3 regions of the Streptomyces sp. NPDC056452 genome follow, and region 3 is predicted to be linked to each of the others. Evidence: riboswitches for the same ligand, from Rfam matches in the RefSeq annotation. Region 3 holds a riboswitch; each other region holds the start of a gene.

Region 1 (6,380 bases), on a different contig from region 3:
GCAGGGCGAGCGCAACCTGGCGCGCAGTGTCGCCGAGCGGCTGGTCGTCCCGGACGAAGGACCAGGCGAGCATGGTCACCGGCCCGGTCAGCATGCCCTTGACCGGACGGTCGGTGAGCGAGTTGGCGTACGAGGTCCAGCGCACCGTCATCGGATGCGGCCGGGAGATGTCGCCCGCCAGCACCGGCGGGCGGACGTAGCGGGTTCCGTAGGACTGGACCCAGCCCTGCTGGGTGGCGAGGTAGCCGGTGAGCTGCTCGGCGAAGTACTGCACCATGTCGTTGCGTTCGGGCTCGCCGTGCACGAGGACGTCGATGCCCGCCTTCTCCTGGAAGGAGAGGACGTCGCGGATCTCGCTCTCGATGCGCTGCTCGTAAGCGGCGGAGTCGATACGGCCGGACCGCAGATCGGCGCGGGCCGTGCGCAGTTCGGCGGTCTGCGGGAAGGAGCCGATCGTCGTGGTGGGCAGCAGAGGCAGGCCGAGGTGGGCGCGCTGCGCGGCTGCCCGCTCCTCGTAGGGCTGGGAGCGGCGGCCGTCCGTGTCGGTGACGGCCGCGGCCCTGGCCCGTACGGCAGGGTCGCGGGTGATCGGGGAGTTCGCCCGCGAGGCGAGGTCGGCCCGGTTGGCCGCGAGCTCCGCGGCGATGGCGCCGGTGCCCTGGGAGAGGCCCTTGGACAGGGTGACGATCTCCGTCGTCTTCTGCCGGGCGAAGGCGAGCCAGCGCAGGATCTGCGGGTCGATGTCCCGCTCGGCCGCCGCGTCCACCGGAACGTGCAGGAGGGAGCAGGAGGCGGCCACATCGACCCGGCCGGCGAGACCCAGGAGCGTACCCAGGGTGGACAGCGACCGCTCGAGGTCGTTGATCCAGATGTTGCGCCCGTCGACCACTCCGGCGATGAGCCGCTTGCCGGGGAGCCCGCCCACCGAGGCCAGCGCGTCGAGGTTCGCGGCGGCGGCGCCGGTGAAGTCGAGGGCGAGGCCCTCGACCGGGGCCTTCGCCAGCACGGGGAGGGCGTCGCCGAGCCGGTCGAAGTAGGAGGCGACGAGCACCTTGGGGCGGTCGGCGAGACCGCCGAGTTCACGGTAGGCGCGGGCAGCGGCGTCGAGTTCGGCCGGCGTGCGGTCCTGGACCAGGGCGGGCTCGTCGAGCTGCACCCACTGGGCACCGGCGGCGCGGAGGTCGGCGAGCACCTCGGCGTAGACCGGCAGCAGCCGGTCCAGGAGAGTCAGCGGTCGGAAGTCCGCGGCCACCCCGGGAGCGGGTTTGGCCAGCAGGAGGTAGGTGACCGGACCGACCAGCACAGGGCGGGCGGCGAGACCCAGCGCGAGGGCCTCCTTGAGCTCGGTGACCTGCTTGGTGGAGTCGGTGGTGAAGACGGTGTCCGGTCCGAGCTCCGGTACGAGGTAGTGGTAGTTGGTGTCGAACCACTTGGTCATCTCGAGCGGCGCGACATCCTGAGTGCCGCGGGCCATCGCGAAGTAGACGTCCATGGGGCATCCCCTGCTCGAGCGAAGCCGAGAGCTCGGGGAAGCGTCGGATCCGACGGCCGCACGGTGCCGCGGGGGGACAGCGCCGACCATGACGCTCGTGTCCAGGACGTGGTCGTAGTACGAGAAGTCGCCGGTCGGCACTTCGTGGACGCCGGCCCCGGCCAGCTGCCGCCAGGTGGAGCGGCGCAGGTCCGCCGCGGTCCGGCGGAGGGCGTCGGCGGTGACGCGGCCCTTCCAGTAACCCTCGACGGCCTTCTTCAGCTCCCGGTCCGGGCCCTGGCGGGGGTAGCCGTACACGGTGGCGTGCGCCGCCGATGCCGCTGCTGCGGACTTCGTTGTCACGGAAATCTCCTTCGCGAGACGACTCCTGAGATCCCGGGACGGGACACGGACGCGAAGGGAGGACGAACCGGACGGATCCTGGGCACGCCACGGCGTGAGGTTCCGTCCGGTATGTACGCCGACCCGCCCACGAGGTCACCGGGATATCCGCACGTGGTAGGTCACGTACGGGCAACTGGCAGGTCTTCGGACTCGCGGGCGCATCTGCCGGGGCAGATTCCTACTGGCCGTCGCTTCCCGGACTCCATTCGGAATCCAGTGCGTATGACGGAGGTCGTTCCCACTCACCGCTGCGGGGCAGTCCCGGATTCCCACCGGGTTCCCTCTTGCGACGCGCCTGCCTGGCGGACAGGGCGAACCAGTTGCACGGGCAAGGCTAGAGGGCGAGCCGCCCCTCGGCCGCCATTGTTCACACTCCGGAACGTGACGTGAGCCACCGGGATCCGTTCGGCGAGCCGTCGCCCTGGGCGCAGCAGGCGGATCCGGGCCCGGCCCCGGGCGGCTGACGGCACGCTCGTCCGGCCGGCATCCGGCCGACCGGATCGGCGCTACCCGGTGCGTCGCTCGTGGCGTGAACGTGCGAGTCGATAGGCGGCGTGGAGCAGCTCGCGGGTCGCCGTGCCGGTCCGGGGGCCCGGGTTCACCACCGCGAGCCAGCCGGCGGAGCCGTAGACGGGATGTGCGATCACGGTATCGGTGACGCCGGGGTCGTCGTCGACGCCTGGTTCGCGCGGCGCGTGGCCGGTCCGGGCGACGAAGGCTTCCTTCCCCGCCGCGATATTGACGCGGAAGGTGTCCGGGCGGTCCAGGCGCGAACTCGCGTCGCCCGGATAGTTCTTCGTCACGATCGTCGCGAACGGCTGGGTCGCTCCCGGCGCGACACCGCCAGGAGAGTAGTAGAAGAACGTGTCTCCCCAGCTGATCTCCGGTGAGCCGTCGTCGGGGCCCGGACTGATGGCCAGGACCCCGTCGAGGTTTCCCAGAAAGCCGATGATCTCGTCGATGTTCATGTCTTCAAGCGTTTCATTAATGTGCTCGTGGAGACTTTGAGGCGAACGACGGTCGGAAGGCAGGAGCACTGCTGGTGGGAACTCTCAAATCGCCGGTCATGCGCACCGTCGATGTCGCGCGTCGTGCCGGATGCTCGGTTCAGCAGGTGCGCAATCTCGAGCGCGACGGTGTCCTGCCGCCCGCGACGCGCACCACCGCGGGTTACCGGATCTACGAAGAGGTCCACCTGCACTCCGCGCTGGCCTACCGGGCCCTCGCCGTCGGCACAGGCCCGGTCGAGGCCAAGCGAATCGTTCGCGCCCTGCACCGGTGCCCGATCTCGGAGGTACTCGCACTCCTCGACGCGGCACACGCGCGACTCGACCGGGAACGGGCGCAACTCAGGCTCGCCAGGGAGGCCGCGGAAGCGATCTCTGCCGAGCCCGTCGAAGACGTGCGCCCTTCGGACTCCATGAATGTCTCCGAACTGGCCGCCGCGCTCGGAGTGCGCCCTTCGGCATTGCGGCACTGGGACGCCGAGGGGCTCGTCGTCCCGGACCGGGTGCCCCCGCGAGGAACCCGACGGTACTCGCCGGCCCAGGCCCGGGACGCCCGGATCGTCCACCAGCTCCGCAGTGCCGGGTACCGCATCGGGCCGCTCCGGAACCTGATGCCCGGGCTGAGGCGCGGAGACCGGTCGCAAGACGTCCGAGCCGGGCTGGCGGCCCGGGACGCGAGCATCACGCTTCGCTCCCGCGCCCTTCTCGACGCTGCCGCCGCACTCGGCGCCGTCCTCGGTGCCGCACACCGGACATCCGGTCCCGGCCTCTGAACCAGGGGGCGGGACCGGCAGGCACTGACAGGCGCACCGCGGGGCCGGCCGTTCGTTCTTCCCGCGTCAGGTTCTGGTCAGGCAGAAGGGATGCCCGGCCGGGTCGGTGAGGACCCGCCACCTGTCCCCGCCCGGCTGGTGCTCCGGCTTGGTCGCGCCCAACTCCAGCAGCAGGGACTCCGCCTCGTCCAGGTCCTCGACCGTGAAGTCGAGGTGGCTCTGTTGCGGCACTGCCTGGCCGGGCCAGCGCGGAGCGCGGTAGCCGTCGACCCGCTGGAAGCCGATGACGAGTCCGTCCGCACGGGTGACGCCGGCGAAGTCGGCATCGGATTTCGGGTGGAGCTCGAACCCGGTGGCCTCCCGGTAGAAGGCGGCCATCACCTCGGGATCGGCGCAGTCGAGTGTGATCGCCGTCAGCTTCATCTGCGGGGGCATGGCAACTCCGTGACAGCCGGGAGGGCGTGGACTCGAACTCGTCGGGTGTCACACGGTATTGATCAGGCCCACGCCGCGCGAACCGATTTCTGCCGCCCGCAGGGCGCCCGGCCGGGTCCCGCATTGCGGTCCCCGGCCAGGCACCCTCAGGCCACGGGTGCCGGTGGGTGATCACCTCGATCGCGCGTCCGGGGGGATCCATCGGATCGCCCGTCTCCGCGTGGCCCGTCGGAAGACGTACACAGCGCCCCGCTCACCAGGTCTTCCCGGCCTGTTCCCGTGTCGTGCGGTTGATCCGGTTGAAGAAGTTGGTCATCGCGATGCTCAGGACGATCGCCGACAACTGCTTCTCGTCGAAGTGGGCGGCGGCGGCATCCCAGATCTCGTCGGTCACGCCCGGTGCGCCGTCCTGGATCCGGGTGGCGGCCTCGGCCAGCGCGAGCGCCGCCCGCTCCTCCTCCGTGAAGAAGGGCGTCTCCCGCCATGTGACCACGTTGTGCAGCCGCTCCTCCGTCTCACCCTGCTTCTTCGCCGAGTCGACACCGGCGAACACGCACGGGCTGCAGCCGTTGACCTGGCTGGTCCGCAGATGGACCAGCTCGAGCACGAGCGGGTCGACGCCACCGGTGTGAACCGCCTTGCTGAGGTGCTGGATCGCTGTGATCACATCGGGATTCGCCGGGCTCTTGATGCGTGCTTCCATCTGTCCTGCTCCTTCGTCGGTTACCCGAGCCCGTCCGGGCCCGTCATCACCTACGACGGAGCAGCTCCGAGGAAGGTAACCACATGCCCGAGATCAGCCCCACCGACCCGCTGGCCGAGGCGTTCGAGGCCCAGCGCGACCGGCTCCGCGCGGTCGCCCACCGGATGCTCGGATCGCACGCCGACGCCGAGGACGTGGTCCAGGACGCCTGGCTCCGGCTCTCCCGCCAGGACACGGCAGGCATCCACAACCTCGCCGGCTGGCTGACCACGGTCGTCGGCAGGCTCAGCCTCGACGTCCTGCGCTCGCGACGGGCCCGCCCCGAGGCGTCCTACGACGACCGGCTGCCCGAGCTGGTCGTCGCGGTCGACGACGGCCCGGCGCCGGAGGACGACGTGGAGCTCGCCGACTCGGTGGGGACCGCGCTCCTCGTCGTCCTCGATTCACTCCGGCCGAGCGAGCGGCTCGCGTTCGTCCTGCACGACCTGTTCGCGGTGCCGTTCGACGAGATCGGCCAGATCCTCGGCAAGTCCACGGATGCCGCCAAGATGCTCGCCAGCCGCGCCCGCAGGAAGGTACAGATGACGGAGAGGCCGAAGGCCGTCGGCCGGGAGCAGCGAGAGGTGGTCCAGGCCTTCCTGGCGGCTGCTCGCGGCGGCGACTTCGAGGGGCTGCTGCGCGTGCTCGACCCCGAGGTGAGGCTGACCGTCGACACTCCTGACGGTGCGGTCGTCGTTCTCGGCGCCACCCAGGTAGCCGCCGGGGCGCGGCTGTCCGCAGCAGCAGCGGGCCGGGGTCGCGAGGTGCTCGTCAGCGGGCTTCCCGGGGTGGTGTCCTGGCGCGAGGACGGCACACGCCTCTCGGTCATGGCGTTCACCGTCGTCGACGGCCGGATCACCGCGATCGCGGTCGTGACCGATCCGGCCAGGCTTGCGTCGATGGACCTGCCGGATCAGGAGTGAGTTCCCTGCCGGTTGCGTGCACCGGAGTGGTTGAAGGGCGGCAGGCGACGGCAGCTCCCATCGGGCTGGAAAGCGCCCGCCGCTTTCCAGGCGCTCCGCGGCTGATTTCCGCCGCGAGGGAATGTCACGCGGGAGGCGAACGGAGCGCAGGGGAGCCGTCATCGTAGAAGGCCTTCACCTCCTCCGAGTCAATCGGACAGGCGCAGCCCCTGTTGCAGCTGAGTCCGTTGAGGATGTGTCCCACCCACCTGACCAGGCGACATTACACAGCGTCAGAATTCAGAGCCATTGCTGCTGAATGCACGTCCGGGCGCTGACACGGCGGTGCCGGAACAGGTAACGTCGGTCGCCAGCGAGTGGACGTGGCCGGTCTCGAACGGTGGGGAGATGGTGATGCGAGCGGGTTCATCGTCACGCTCGGAATGTCGATGTCCCTGACTCAAATGTGCGGTCCATCGGCGGAATGATCCGGTTCCGCTGTCGGCCGTCCTCCTCGCATCGGGCCCTTTGTCCCTTCCTGGTTGAAAGATCACCGACGTCGTGACGAGTTGCGTCTCGGTGAGACAGGTATGCCCTCTCGGGCTCCGACCCCCCTGTTTCTACTTCTGATTCGCATCGATTCCG
Region 2 (6,380 bases), on a different contig from region 3:
TTCGACCGGCTGTTCGTGGGGCGGGACGCCTTGCTGGGAGACGGGAGGATGCCGGGCGGGGACGGAGGGTTCAGCAGTACCCCCGCCGACCGGCGGCGCCGCTTCCTGACATCCATCGGCCGTGTGACCCCGGGGCGGATCTCCATGAGCGCCTGCGCGGCCGGATCCGCCCGCGCCACGCTGGCGGTCGCCGTCCGCTACGGCGGCCATCGCATGATCTCCGGCACCCGGGGTGCCGGGCAGATTCCGGTGAACGCCCACCGGACCCACCACGGGCCGCTCGCCTCGGCCATGGCCACGGTCTTCGCCATGAGCCTGCTGCACCGCCGGGCTCTGGACCGGTGGGAGCGCCGCTCCGGTGAGGACAGGGCGGAGGCGGAACGCCTGGTGGCGGTCGCCAAGGGGTGGATCACCTGGCAGGCCCGCGCGGTCATCGTCGAGTGCCGTGAACGCTGCGGTGCGCAGGCGTTGTTGGAGAACAACGGCATGACGGAGCTGGTCACCGGGGTCGAAGGCGCCATCACGGCCGAGGGCGACAACCTCGCCGTCCACGCGAAGGCGGCGGCGGACATGTTCTTCGCCGCCGGACCGGCACCCGGTGACCCCTCGCAGGACCCGGCGGACGGGACCGGCAACATCCCGGCCGACCGGACCCCCGGTGAGCTGGCCGACCCCCGGTTCCTCGGCAGGCTCCTCGACGCGGTGGAGGAGATCTGGTTCACCCGGGCCAGGGAACGCGCGCTCCGGGCACCGCACGACGACGCGCTCGCGCGGTGGAACGCGGCCTCCGGTGCCGCCCTGCGCGGGGTCGAGGCCCACGCGTACCGACAGGCGGCCGAGGGGTACGCCGAGGCACTGGCCACGCTCCCCGAGGGGGCCGCCCGGGAGCGACTGGCCGAGCTGCAGCGGCTGTTCGCCCTCCAGTGGGTGGCACGCAACAGCGGGGACCTGCTGGCGGCAGGTCACCTGACCGCCCAGCAGGTCGACGAACTGCCCGAGGCCACCGAGGAACTGATCGCGGCCGTCGCCGCACACGCACCCGAACTGGTCGAGTCCTTCGCGCTGCCGGAAGAGCTGCTCGCCGACTGGCCGATCGCAGGACCGGACTACGCCGACGCGTACGACGACCCGGACGGCCCCTGGCACCGGGGCCCGGCCGAGCCCTCGCCGCCGGCCGCACGGTGAGCGGCCGACGGCCCGTCCGGACACCACCCGGTGCGGCCGGGGCCCGGCGTGTGCGCGAGGCCGCCGAGATCCTCGGCCTGCGGGTTGTCCTGCTCGCGTACTGGGGCACGGCGTCCGTACTCGCCCGCCGGCGTGGACGCCGCACGTGAGAGCCGGAGAATCGGTTCGGCGCAGGTCCTGACCCCGAGCGCAGGTCCCGGTCGAGGAGGGGCCGGTGCGGGGGACGCCCCACCCGCCGTGCCGGCCGCGGCCCCCGAGGCCTGCGTTCAGCTGCGTGATAGCTTGCAGAGGCCAGTCACACTCCACGTGGAGTCAGGGAATCCGGTGCGAAACCGGAGCTGACGCGCAGCGGTGAGGGGGACGGGCGGGGCCACGGCCACTGGACACCCTCGGGGTCCGGGAAGGCGTCCCGTCCGGATGAACCCGAGTCCGAAAACCTGCTGGCACCCGTTTCCCGTACCGGGAGCGGTGCTTCGTACCGGGCTCCGCGCATGAGCCCCAGGACGCAGAGGGACCCAGTGCCGCCCATAGCCAGTACCGTACGCCGAACCGCCCTGCTCACGGCGGGACTTGTCCTGCTGACCGCCTGCGGTGGCGGTTCGTCCGACAAGACGACGCAGGACGCCGGCGCCGCCGGTTACCCCGTGACGCTGAAGAACTGCGGACGCACCGTCACCGTCGCGGCCGCCCCGCACCACGCGGTCTCCCTGGACCAGGGGTCGACGGAGATCCTGCTCTCGCTCGGCCTCGCCGACCGGCTGGCGGGCACCTCCACCTGGACCGATCCGGTGATGAAGGGCCTGGAGAAGGCCAGTGCGAGCGTCCCCCGCATCGCCGAGAACCGGCCCTCTTCGGAGAAGGTCCTCGACAAGGAACCCGACTTCATCAGCTCCTCGTTCGAATCGACGCTCGGCAAGGGCGGTGTCGCGCCCCGCGAACAGTTCGAGGACCTCGGCGTCCCCACCTACGTCTCGCCGGCCGACTGCACCGCCAAGGACAACAGCAAAGGCGGGGACGGTTCCCGTACGAAGCCGCTGACCATGGAGAGCGTCTACACCGAAGTGCACGATCTGGCCAAGGTGTTCGGCGTCCAGGAACGCGGTGACGAGCTCGTCGCCCGCCTCCGGGCACGTATCGGCAAGGCGACCGCAGGCATCGAGGCATCGGACGCCACCCTGCTCTACTGGTTCGCCAACGCCGAGTCGCCCTACCTCGCGGGCTGCTGCGGGGCGCCCGGCATCATCACCGAGGAGCTCGGCGCGAAGAACGTCTTCGACGACACCCACGAGGAGTGGCCCCAGATCAACTGGGAGACCGTCGCCGACCGCAACCCCGACGTCCTGGTCATCGGCGACCTGACCCGCAAGTCGCAGACCGCCGAGAGCGCCGAGAAGAAGATCCAGTTCCTGGAGTCCAATCCCGCCACGAGGAACATGGACGCCGTCCGGCACAAACGCTACGTCCTCCTCAGCGGCCAGGCCATGAACCCCTCCATCCGTACCGTCGAAGGCGTGGAGCTCGTGGCCGCAGGGCTGCGCGGCTTCGGGCTCGCGGGGTGACCGACACCCGACAGGCCGCCGGCGTACGCGCACCGGAGGCACCGGTGTCACGCCCGGCCGGTGTCCGTGTCCTGCGCGACGGCCTCCTGTGGAGCTGCGGGACGGCGCTCCTGCTCCTGTCCGTCGCGGTCGCCGTCACCATCGGGCCCGCCCGGATCTCGGTCCCGGACGTCTGGTCCGCGGTGGCGGCCCATCTCGGCCCCGGGGACTCGCGGCTCAGCCCGATCCGGGACGGGATCATCTGGAACCTGCGCATGCCCCGCACCCTGCTCGCCGCGGTGTGCGGAGCCGGACTCGCGGTGTGCGGCACCGTCATGCAGTCACTGCTGCGCAACCCGCTCGCCGACCCGTTCGTCCTCGGTGTCTCCTCGGGGGCGTCCACCGGAGCGGTCGTGGTCGTCATCCTCGGAGCGGGTGGGGGGAGCGGTGTCGATCTCGGCCGGTGCCTTCATCGGCGCCCTCTGCTCGTTCGCCCTCGTTCTGCTGCTCAGCCACACGCTCGGCGGGACGACCGACCGGGTCGTCCTCTCCGGTGTGGCGGCGATGCAGCTCTTCTCCGCGCTCACCTCCTTCGTCGTGATGACCGCCGCCGACGCCGAGCAGACCCGCGGTGTGCTGTTCTGGCTGCTCGGCTCCCTGAGCGGGGTCGGCTGGACCGATGTGTGGATGTGCGCGGCAGTGCTCGCCGTGGCACTGCTGATCTGCCTCGGACACGCCCGTACGCTCGACGCCTTCGCCTTCGGCCAGGACGCGGCGGCCACCCTCGGCGTCCATGTCGCCCGCACCAGAATCGTGCTGCTCTGCACCACTGCGCTGTTGACCGCGGCGCTCGTCAGCTCGGCGGGCGCCATCGGCTTCGTCGGCCTCGTCCTGCCGCACGCGGCCCGCGCCCTGACCGGCTCGGGGCACCGGCGTCTCCTGCCGGTCACCGCGCTCGCCGGGGCGGTGTTCCTGGTCTGGGTCGACACCCTGGCCCGCACCGTCCTAGACCCGCAGGAGGTACCGGTCGGAGTGGTCACCGCCCTCATCGGTGTGCCCGCCTTCGTGCTGGTCCTGTACCGCACCCGGAGGGCCACATGACCGCCGCCGCGACCGAGGGCCTGCGGGCCGAGCGCGTGACGCGGGAAGCGGGCGGGCGGATCGTCCTCGACGGAGTGGACATCGCGCCGCCGCCCGGTGCCACGGTCGGACTCCTGGGGCCCAACGGATCCGGCAAGTCCACACTGCTCCGCATCATGGCCGGCGTCCTCGGCCCGGGCGCGGGCGCGGTGACCCTCGACGGCCGTACCCTCGCGGAGACCGGCCGCCGCACCGTCGCCCGACGCGTCGCCGTGGTCGACCAGCACGCAACGACCCAGGTCGAGTTGAGTGTCCTGGACGTCGTCCGCCTCGGCCGCATCCCGCACCGCCGTGCCTGGACGGCGCCCGGCCGCGAGGACGAGGACGCCGTGCGTGAGGCGCTGGAGCGTACAGGCCTGGCCGACCGCACCGAGCAGTCCTGGCACACCCTGTCCGGCGGTGAGCGCCAGCGCGTCCAGATCGCCCGTGCACTCGCGCAGCGGCCTCGTGAACTCCTCCTGGACGAGCCGACGAACCATCTCGACATCCAGCACCAACTGGAGCTGCTGGCCCTCGTCTCCGCACTGCCCGTCACCGCTGTGGTGGCGCTGCACGACCTCAACCTGGCCGCGATGTTCTGCGACCGCGTCACCGTGCTGAAGGAGGGACGGGTGGTGGCCTGCGGAACGCCCGCGGAGGTGATCACCGGGGAACTCGTCGCGGACGTCTACCGGGTACGGGCGGTGGTGACGCCCGACGGGCCGGACGGCAGGCCGTCGGTGCGCTTCCTGCCGGGGGCCGCCGCGGGCGGCCCGGTCTCCGGGTGACCGACGGCGAAGGGGCGGGCCCGCGTCGTCCGGGTCCGCCCCTCGCTGCTTGTCGCGCGGCCTGTCGCCGCTGAGTGAGGGGGTCAGCGGCGGCGTCCCTGGCCGAACTCGCCGCCCGTGTCCTTGCCGCTGCCCATGTCCTTGCCGTCCGCGTAGTCGATCTTCTCCTTGCGGAGTTCGGCGGAGACTTCCTTCTGTTCGGTGACCTTGTTGGTTTCGAGGCGGACGCGCTCCACCGGGACGGCCTCCTTGCGGACGGTGGCGCGTTCGGCGTGCAGGGTGACTTCGACGTCCTCTTCGCCGATGCTCGTCGTCCCGGTCGACTTCTCGCCCGACCGCATGGGTTCGCGCACCACGCGTACTTCCTCGTGGGACACGGGTACGGTCCGGGTGACGTTCTCGGTCACGACGTACTTGTGCAGATGCGCCTTCCCGCTCTCGTACTCCTCCGTACCGACGAGGAGCTGTTCCTCGGAACGGACCATCTCCTCCCGTCCCCCGGCGCCCGCGGCGGACCGTTCGGCTCCGGCTCCGGCGAGCGGGCGCGACGTGGAGGACGCCTCCGTGTCACGGTGCCTGCCCATGCCTGCGCCCGAGGTGGCTGCGCCCGTGGTGCCGACCGCTGTCGCCTTGCCGGTCGTCTTGGGGCGGGCCGTTCCCGCGGCTCCGGCCGCTCCTGCGGCTCCGGCGGCGCCCATGGCTGCCGTTCCGGTGCCGGACGTGGTGCGCGCGTCGCCGCCCGCACCTGCGGTGGTCTTCCTGGTCATGCCGTAGTGCCGGTAGAGCTCTTCCTCCTCGGCCACGGAGAGATGCGCGTCGGCGTCCACCCTGGGGGCGTCCTTGACGCGGTCCTTCGCGTGCGAGACGTGCAGGTCGGAGCCCACGCGACGGGCTCCGGCGAGCGGTACGAAGCTCTCCTTCATGCCGAACATGCCGGTCTTGACCGTGATCCAGTCGGGCTTGCCGGTGTCGTCGTCGACGTACACCCGTCCTACACTGCCGACCTTTTCGCCGTCACTGTCGTAGACGGTCAGACCGTCGAGTTCTCCGGAATCCGTGAAACCGTCAGCGGCTCCCATGGCCGATTCCTCCTCGCCCGGGCACGCCCTGTGGGTGGGTCCAGCAGGGAAGGCGCGTCCGGCTTCCATCGCGCCTCACCCGGTTGGTCGCTGCAACCTCCCGGCCCGGGCAGCGGGCGGCCCGGAGGACCCGGGGTGGGCGGTGGCCCCGCGCAATGCCTGTATCGGCCTCTTCCACCCGTTACGCCATTCGGGTGAGCACCCTCATGGGTGCACCGGGGATGCGGACCCGCCCCGCACGTATGATCGACGCGCCGTCGCCGACCGTCGGGCGGCCCGTCCCCGGGGGTGCGCCATCGATTCCGTACGTACCCGCATCCCCGGACAGCGCGGGGAACTGCTGGCCAGGCAGGAGGAAGGCCTCCGCCTCCACCACCTGGTCTGGCGGCTGGGACCCGGCTGGCGGGTGTGCAGCAGCGCCGTCCTGGGCGGCGGCATCGGGCCGCGGGCCTGGATTCTCAATGCGCAGGTACCGGGCGGATACCCGCGGCTGGACCCGGACCGGCACCTCGCCGAGATCGCCGCGGCCGAGGACCTCGGCGGCCCCGGGGCCGGTCTGATGACGGCCGCGGACGTCACCGCGTACACCGTCGCGGCCGACGGGGGCGTCACGGCCACCGTCACCAGCGGTCTCGGGGTACGGGGATGGGCCGCGGACCCGGCCGGCGGCA
Region 3 (6,380 bases):
GCCGCATGGCGCAGGTCCGAGCCGGTCAGCACCCCCGCCGACCGGGCCCTTCGACCACGTGCGGCGCACGGCTCGATCAGAAGGCGAAGACCGGTCCTTCGCCCAGGCTTGCCTGCATCTCACACGCGTTGCCGAAGCCGGCCGACCAGGAGACGCTGCGGCCCTGCCACACACCGGTCACGTCGAGGACGACGGGGTCCCACTGGCGCGTGCACTTCCCGGGCGACCGCGGCGTGGTCAGCCGGGCGAACTCACCGTTGACCGCGCGCAGTTCGGAACACGCCGCAGCGGGCGCGGGGTGCGTGCCCTGCGGGCGGGGCGCGCAGCTCAGGGTGACGGCCCGCTGGACGGTGACCTCGTCGGCGCTGCCCTTGCCGACCGACAGGACGAGGGCCGACGGGGCGTAGAGGCTGGTCGGCTGAGCGGGCCGGCTCTGCGCGACGCCCATGGCTGCTGTGCCCGACAGGACGAGTGTGGAGACCGTGGCGATTACGCAGAATCTGCCGAGGTTGTAACGCATGCGTGAAGCTCCTTTGCGTGAAGTGGTGATTGCGGTGGGGAGTCTTGCGCCTGCGGGGAGTGAGTGCACATCGATCAGTTCTTTCCGGCCCAACCTCCGCGAGACGGACCTACCGAATGGCCGTTCGGGCAGCTCGGACGTGGTGTGAACGCCTCGTGCCGGGTGTCCGCCATATGGACAGGTTGCAGTGGTACAACCGCGAACTACCGCCTGACCTGCGGTGATGTCGATCTGGTTTTCGCGTGAAACCGCAGGCTTCGGCCGGAAAGCAGTGCTTGAGCAGCTCTGGAGGCGACCTGTGGTCGCGGCTTTCGGAGCGAACCGCCGAGGTCCGTCGGAGCTCTCGCCGGGTGTTCCACGGCGGCCGAGGGAGGCGTGCCGCGGAGGGGACGCGCCGAGGACAAGAGGCCCGGCGGAGCGAGCAGGACGGTAAATTCGAACAATGAGTCAACTGAGCGACCCGGCCCGCCAATCGCCGCCGGGGCGGGGCCGGCTTCTCGCCGTCAGCGACCTCCATCTCGGGATCACCGACAACCGTCCGATCGCCGACAAGCTGCACCCGTCGCACGACGATGACTGGCTCATCGTCGCGGGCGACGTGGCGGAGCAGGCCGAGGAGGTCGCACAGGCGCTGGAGATGCTGGCGGGCCGCTTCGCCCACGTGGTGTGGACCCCCGGCAACCACGAACTGTGGACCGTCGACAAGGATCCCGTACGACTGCGCGGACAGGCACGGTACGAGCACCTCGTCCAGGTGTGCCGCGAGCTCGGCGTGACGACACCGGAGGACCCGTACCCCCGGTGGCAGGGAGCGGACGGGCCGGTGGCCGTCGCCCCCGTGTTCCTGCTGTACGACTACACCTTCAGGGCCCCCGGAACGATGACCAAGGAAGAATCCCTGGCCAAGGCGCACGAGGCCGGCGTCGTCTGCACCGACGAGTACCTGCTCCACCCCGACCCCTACCCCGCCCGGGACGACTGGTGCCGGGCGCGGGTGGCGCAGACCGAGGAGCGGCTCGCCGCGCACGACCCGGACGTCCCTCTCGTCATCACCGGGCACTGGCCGCTGGTGCGCGAACCCACATCCGTCATGTGGTACCCGGAGTTCGCCCAGTGGTGCGGCACGGAACTGACGGCCGACTGGCACCGCCGCTTCAACGTCGCCGCCGTCGTCTACGGGCACCTCCACATCCCCCGTACGACCTGGTTCGACGGAGTGCGCTTCGAGGAGGTCTCGATCGGCTACCCCAGGGAGTGGCGCAAACGTGGCCACCCCCGTGGCCTGCTGCGTCAGATCCTTCCCTACACGGGCGAACAGCCCCCGGACGGGCCGGGGGAGGAGGCGTGATCGAGCAACTGGTGCCCGAGTACGTCGCCTGCGCGGACACCTTCGAGGCGGATGCTCCGGCGGGAACGCTCTACCCCGAGGAAGCGGAACTGGTCGCTCGCAGCGTGGACAAGCGCCGGCACGAGTTCGCGGCCGTGCGCGCCTGCGCGAGACGAGCCATGGCGGCCCTCGGGCTGCCGCCCACACCGGTGCTGCGCGGCCACCGGGGGGCGCCCCTGTGGCCCGAGGGCGTCGTGGGCAGCATGACGCACTGCGAGGGCTACCGAGCCGCGGTGCTGGCCCGGGCGTCCGAAGTGCGCGCACTCGGCATCGACGCGGAACCGGACGAAGCACTGCCGGCCGACGTGTGGGAGGTCATTTCGCTTCCGTCGGAGCGGCGGCGGATCGGGCCCGTGGCGGGCGGCGTGGCCCCCCATTGGGACCGGCTGCTCTTCAGCGCCAAGGAGAGCGTTTTCAAGACCTGGTACCCGCTCACCGGCATCGAGCTCGACTTCGACGAGGCCGAGGTCGAATTCCGCCGGGGTGAAGGGATTCGGCACCGGGGCACCTTCACGGCACAGCTGCACCGTACGGCGCCCGGGATACCGGGGTCGTTCGAGGGAAAGTGGCTGGTCCAGGACGGGTTCGCGGTTACCGCGATCGCCCTGCCCCACGTGCCTCCGGAGGGCGACCGCACCGCAGGTTCCACCGGCCCGACCGTCCGCTGAGCTCGGTGAGCGCGAGCGGGGGAACGTCGAGCCGCCAGAAGGCCTGTACCGGCAGATCCAGCGCCTGGACCACCGCCGCGCGGACGACCGCGGGTTCGACCACGGCCATGACCCGCACATCGCCGTCCCCGGCCAGGGTCTCCAGCCAACTGCCCACCCGGGCAGCCAGGTCCAGGAGCGACTCGCCCCCGTGCGGGGCGGCCGAAGGGTCGCTCAGCCAGGCGGACACGGCGTCGGGTTCGGCGGCGCTCACGTCAGACAGCCGTTGCCCGCTCCAGTGCCCCATGTGCCAGTCGCGGAGAGCAGGTTCGGCACGAGGGTCGAGCCCGAGCGCCTGAGCGGTCTGCCGGCAGCGCTCCGATGGACCGCGCACGTACCGGTCGGCTCCCGGTACGTCACCGGCGGCGTCCCCGGCCCTGCGCAGACCCGCCTCGTCCAACGGTGCGTCACCCTCGAAGCGCGCCTCCCTCGACGCGGCATTCATGGCCGGTGAGATCAACATCACCCGTACCGTCATGCTCGCCCTCCCCTTCTTGAACAACTGCCCGATGCGTAGGCGCCCCATGGGAACACGGCCCGCGCCGCGGGCCGTGACCGGGACGGTTGCACCGTGGCGGCGCCCGAGCAACAGGCGGTATGGTCGCGGCAACCAAGACGAGGTGTGAACGGAAGTCCGGTGAGAATCCGGCACGGTCGCGCCACTGTGTACCCGCTCGTTCTGCGGGAAAGTCAGACCCGGCACCTTCGTCTCAGGCACCACGACAGGGACGCGTGTTCCCACAGGAGGTTCTGCCATGGCACATTCTGCTGCCCCAGCTGCGATCGCACCCGCGATCACCCCCATCTCCCTGAAGGCTATTGCCCCCTGGGCCGTCTTCTTCGGCATCCTGATGCTCGTCCTGCTGTACTTCGTCGGAGCCGAGCAGGGCGCCACCGCGGTCTTCGCGGGCGAGTCCGTGCACGAGTGGGTCCACGACGGACGCCACCTCCTCGGATTCCCCTGCCACTGAAACTCCGGGAATCAGGGGAACGTTCCATGAACTCCGTATCGGTCAGAGCTCTGCTCGTCCGCGGCATGCTCGCCGGCCTCGTGGCCGGCGCGCTCGCCCTTGCCGTGGCCTACTTCCTCGGTGAGTCCCGCGTGGACGCCGCCATCGCGCTGGAAGAGTCACACACCCACGACCACGGCGGCGGCGAGGAACTCGTCAGCCGCACGATGCAGGCAACCGGCGGGCTCGCCACCGGTGTCCTCGTATTCGGCGTGGCCATCGGCGGCATCGCCGCACTCGTCTTCTGCTACGCCCTCGGCCGCATCGGCAGCTTCGGCCCGAGGGCCACGGCCGCACTCGTCGCGGGTGGGGCCCTGCTGACGGTGTACGTCGTGCCGTTCCTGAAGTACCCGGCGAACCCGCCGGCTGTCGGCAACCCCGACACCATCGGACAGCGCACCGGCATGTTCTTCCTGATGGTCGCGCTCAGCGTGCTGCTGGCCGTTGCCGCCGTGATCCTCGGCAAACGTCTCGCACCCCGTCTGGGCAACTGGAACGCGACGACTGCCGCAGGCGCCGGCTATGTCCTCCTGATCGGGCTCGCCTACGCCTTCCTGCCCTCGTTCAACGAGGTCGGCACGGACTTCCCGGCCAGCCTGCTGTGGGAGTTCCGGCTGTCCACGCTCGCCGTCCAGGCGACGCTCTGGACCGCCTTCGGTCTCGTCTTCGGCTACCTGACCGAGCGGCTTCTCGTACCGGCCGCCCGTACCGCGTCGTCGGCGGGTGACCGTACGGCACCCCGCCCGGCCGATGCCGTGAGCTGACCCGCGAGCCCCGTAGGGGCCTACGGCAAGTGAACCCGCCGGGATTCCCGGCGGGTTCCGTCATGTACGGGCTCCGGGCGGAGCCCGAAGTTCAGGCGTCAGGCGTCATGGTCCAGACGTCCGCCCGGTTCGTGCTCCAGTCGATACGGAAGTGCTTGAGCCGGTCGTCCTCGCCGACCAGCCGCATACCGGCCGCTGCCATGACGTGGTGCGACCGGGTGTTGTCGAGATCGGCGTCGCCCTTCACGGACGCGACCCCCTGGGAACGCGCGAAGGCCAGAAGGGCCCGTAGCGCTTCGGAGGCGTACCCCAGGCCACGAACCGAGGGGATCAAGCCGTAGCCGATCGTCACCCGGCCGTCGGAATCGGGCCTTCCGTGAAAGCCCACGCCACCTATCACGTGGCCGTCCGCGCGGCGGCGGATCTCGTAGGCGCCGAACGGCTGGGGGCTGCCGGCGTCCGCGCAGGTCTCCAGGAAGCGGCGGGCGACACCGCGGTCCCCGTCCCCGGGGTATCCGGGTGCCCAGAGCGTGCCTGCCGGCGGTTCACCCGCCTCCACCGATGCGGCTTCGGCCGCGCTCAGCGGGTGCAGCAGGAGGCGTGTCGTCATGAGGTTGTCCATGACAGGCCGGAGTATCACCTCCACAGGGGCCGACGCATGCGAGTTTCGGTACGCGACGGTACGTAGCGTCGCTACGGTAATGGTGTTAGCGTTGTTCGTGTCGGGTCGCGGAGACGGCCGGGGCCCCTCTATCGCAGGAGCAGGTCATGAGTGAGCAACAGCAGCACACCACCGCGCCGCGCAGGGTCGCCCTGGTCACCGGGGGCTCGCGAGGCATCGGCCGCGAGAGCGCCGAGCGGCTCGCGGCCGACGGATTCGCCGTCGTCGTCAACTACGCGGGCAACAAGACCGAGGCGGAAGCGGCCGTAGAGGCTGTCATCTCCGCAGGTGGCGAGGGATTCGCGTTTCAGGCGGACGTCGCCGACGAGACGGCCGTAGCCGCACTCTTCGACGCGGCCGAGGCCGCCTTCGGGGGGATCGACGTGGTCGTCCATGCCGCGGGAGTCATGACGCTCGCACCACTGGTCGACACCGACCTGGACGCCTTGGACCGGATGCACCGCACGAATATCCGCGGCACCTTCGTCGTGGACCAGCAGGCGGCGCGCCGCCTCCGCGACGGCGGGGCGATCATCAACTTCTCCAGCTCGGTGCTCTCGCTCGCCCTCCCGGGATACAGCGCCTACGCCGCCACCAAGGGAGCGGTGGAGGCCATGACGCTGATCCTCGCCCGTGAGCTGCGCGGCCGGGACATCACGGTCAACGCCGTGGCCCCGGGCCCGACCGCCACCGCGCTCTTCCTGGACGGTAAGGATGAGGAGACCATCACGCGGATGGCGGCCCAGCCGCCGCTCGAACGGCTGGGCACGCCGCAGGACATCGCGGAGGTCGTCTCGTTCCTCGCCGGCCCCGCCCGCTGGGTCAACGGCCAGGTGCTGCGCGCCAACGGGGGGATCGTGTGACGGACCGGGCGGCCCTCCTCCGCGACCCTCCCGGACAGGCCCCGACGGTGTGCCGTTCCCCGCACGGGCGCGCGAACCGGGCCGTGCACCGCTTGATAGCGTCCGTGCGGTGAGTACCCGAGCACGCATCCTCGAAGTGGCCGCCGAGCTCGTCGCGGCGTCCCCGGACGGGGACATCTCCACCCGGGCCGTGTGCGAGGCGGCCCAGGTCGGCGCACCGGCTCTCTACCGGCACTTCGGGGACAAGGAAGGGCTGCTGTCGGCGGTGGTCGACCACGGCTACGACGCGTACCTGGCGACGAAGCGGGAACGCGGCGCGTCCACGGACCCCGTCGAGGACCTCCGCAACGGCTGGGACAGCCACATCGAGTTCGCCCTGCGCAACCCGAACCTGTACCGGCTGATGAACTCCCCGGCGATGCGCACACCGCCCGCCGCGGCGCTCGAGTCCCACCGGATCCTGACCCG

Evidence for each region. Region 3 has a riboswitch for cobalamin ahead of ACFQ6X_RS16600 (CbtB-domain containing protein). Riboswitches for the same ligand answer to the same signal wherever they lie in the genome.
Region 1: another riboswitch for cobalamin. It lies ahead of metE (5-methyltetrahydropteroyltriglutamate--homocysteine S-methyltransferase); the one in region 3 lies ahead of ACFQ6X_RS16600 (CbtB-domain containing protein).
Region 2: another riboswitch for cobalamin. It lies ahead of ACFQ6X_RS22545 (ABC transporter substrate-binding protein); the one in region 3 lies ahead of ACFQ6X_RS16600 (CbtB-domain containing protein).

The regions. Positions count from the first base shown of each region.
Region 1 covers NZ_JBHTRI010000026.1:44,770-51,149, reverse strand. Annotated here, with positions in the region: gene metE (5-methyltetrahydropteroyltriglutamate--homocysteine S-methyltransferase) at 1-1,834, opposite strand, end outside; cobalamin riboswitch at 1,994-2,212, opposite strand; gene ACFQ6X_RS24435 (DUF6194 family protein) at 2,383-2,844, opposite strand; gene ACFQ6X_RS24430 (MerR family transcriptional regulator) at 2,919-3,656, shown strand; gene ACFQ6X_RS24425 (VOC family protein) at 3,723-4,091, opposite strand; gene ACFQ6X_RS24420 (carboxymuconolactone decarboxylase family protein) at 4,345-4,794, opposite strand; gene ACFQ6X_RS24415 (sigma-70 family RNA polymerase sigma factor) at 4,878-5,756, shown strand.
Region 2 covers NZ_JBHTRI010000023.1:35,605-41,984, forward strand. Annotated here, with positions in the region: gene ACFQ6X_RS22540 (acyl-CoA dehydrogenase) at 1-1,185, shown strand, start outside; cobalamin riboswitch at 1,461-1,645, shown strand; gene ACFQ6X_RS22545 (ABC transporter substrate-binding protein) at 1,677-2,744, shown strand; partial or broken gene ACFQ6X_RS22550 (FecCD family ABC transporter permease) at 2,789-3,824, shown strand; gene ACFQ6X_RS22555 (ABC transporter ATP-binding protein) at 3,821-4,630, shown strand; gene ACFQ6X_RS22560 (PRC and DUF2382 domain-containing protein) at 4,714-5,709, opposite strand; gene ACFQ6X_RS22565 (adenosylcobinamide amidohydrolase) at 6,050-6,380, shown strand, end outside.
Region 3 covers NZ_JBHTRI010000014.1:142,098-148,477, reverse strand. Annotated here, with positions in the region: gene ACFQ6X_RS16620 (subtilase-type protease inhibitor) at 77-520, opposite strand; gene ACFQ6X_RS16615 (metallophosphoesterase family protein) at 963-1,868, shown strand; gene ACFQ6X_RS16610 (4'-phosphopantetheinyl transferase) at 1,865-2,575, shown strand; gene ACFQ6X_RS16605 (histidine phosphatase family protein) at 2,499-3,092, opposite strand; adenosylcobalamin (AdoCbl) riboswitch at 3,228-3,325, shown strand; gene ACFQ6X_RS16600 (CbtB-domain containing protein) at 3,370-3,585, shown strand; gene ACFQ6X_RS16595 (CbtA family protein) at 3,612-4,388, shown strand; gene ACFQ6X_RS16590 (GNAT family N-acetyltransferase) at 4,480-5,010, opposite strand; gene ACFQ6X_RS16585 (SDR family oxidoreductase) at 5,157-5,912, shown strand; gene ACFQ6X_RS16580 (TetR/AcrR family transcriptional regulator) at 6,022-6,380, shown strand, end outside.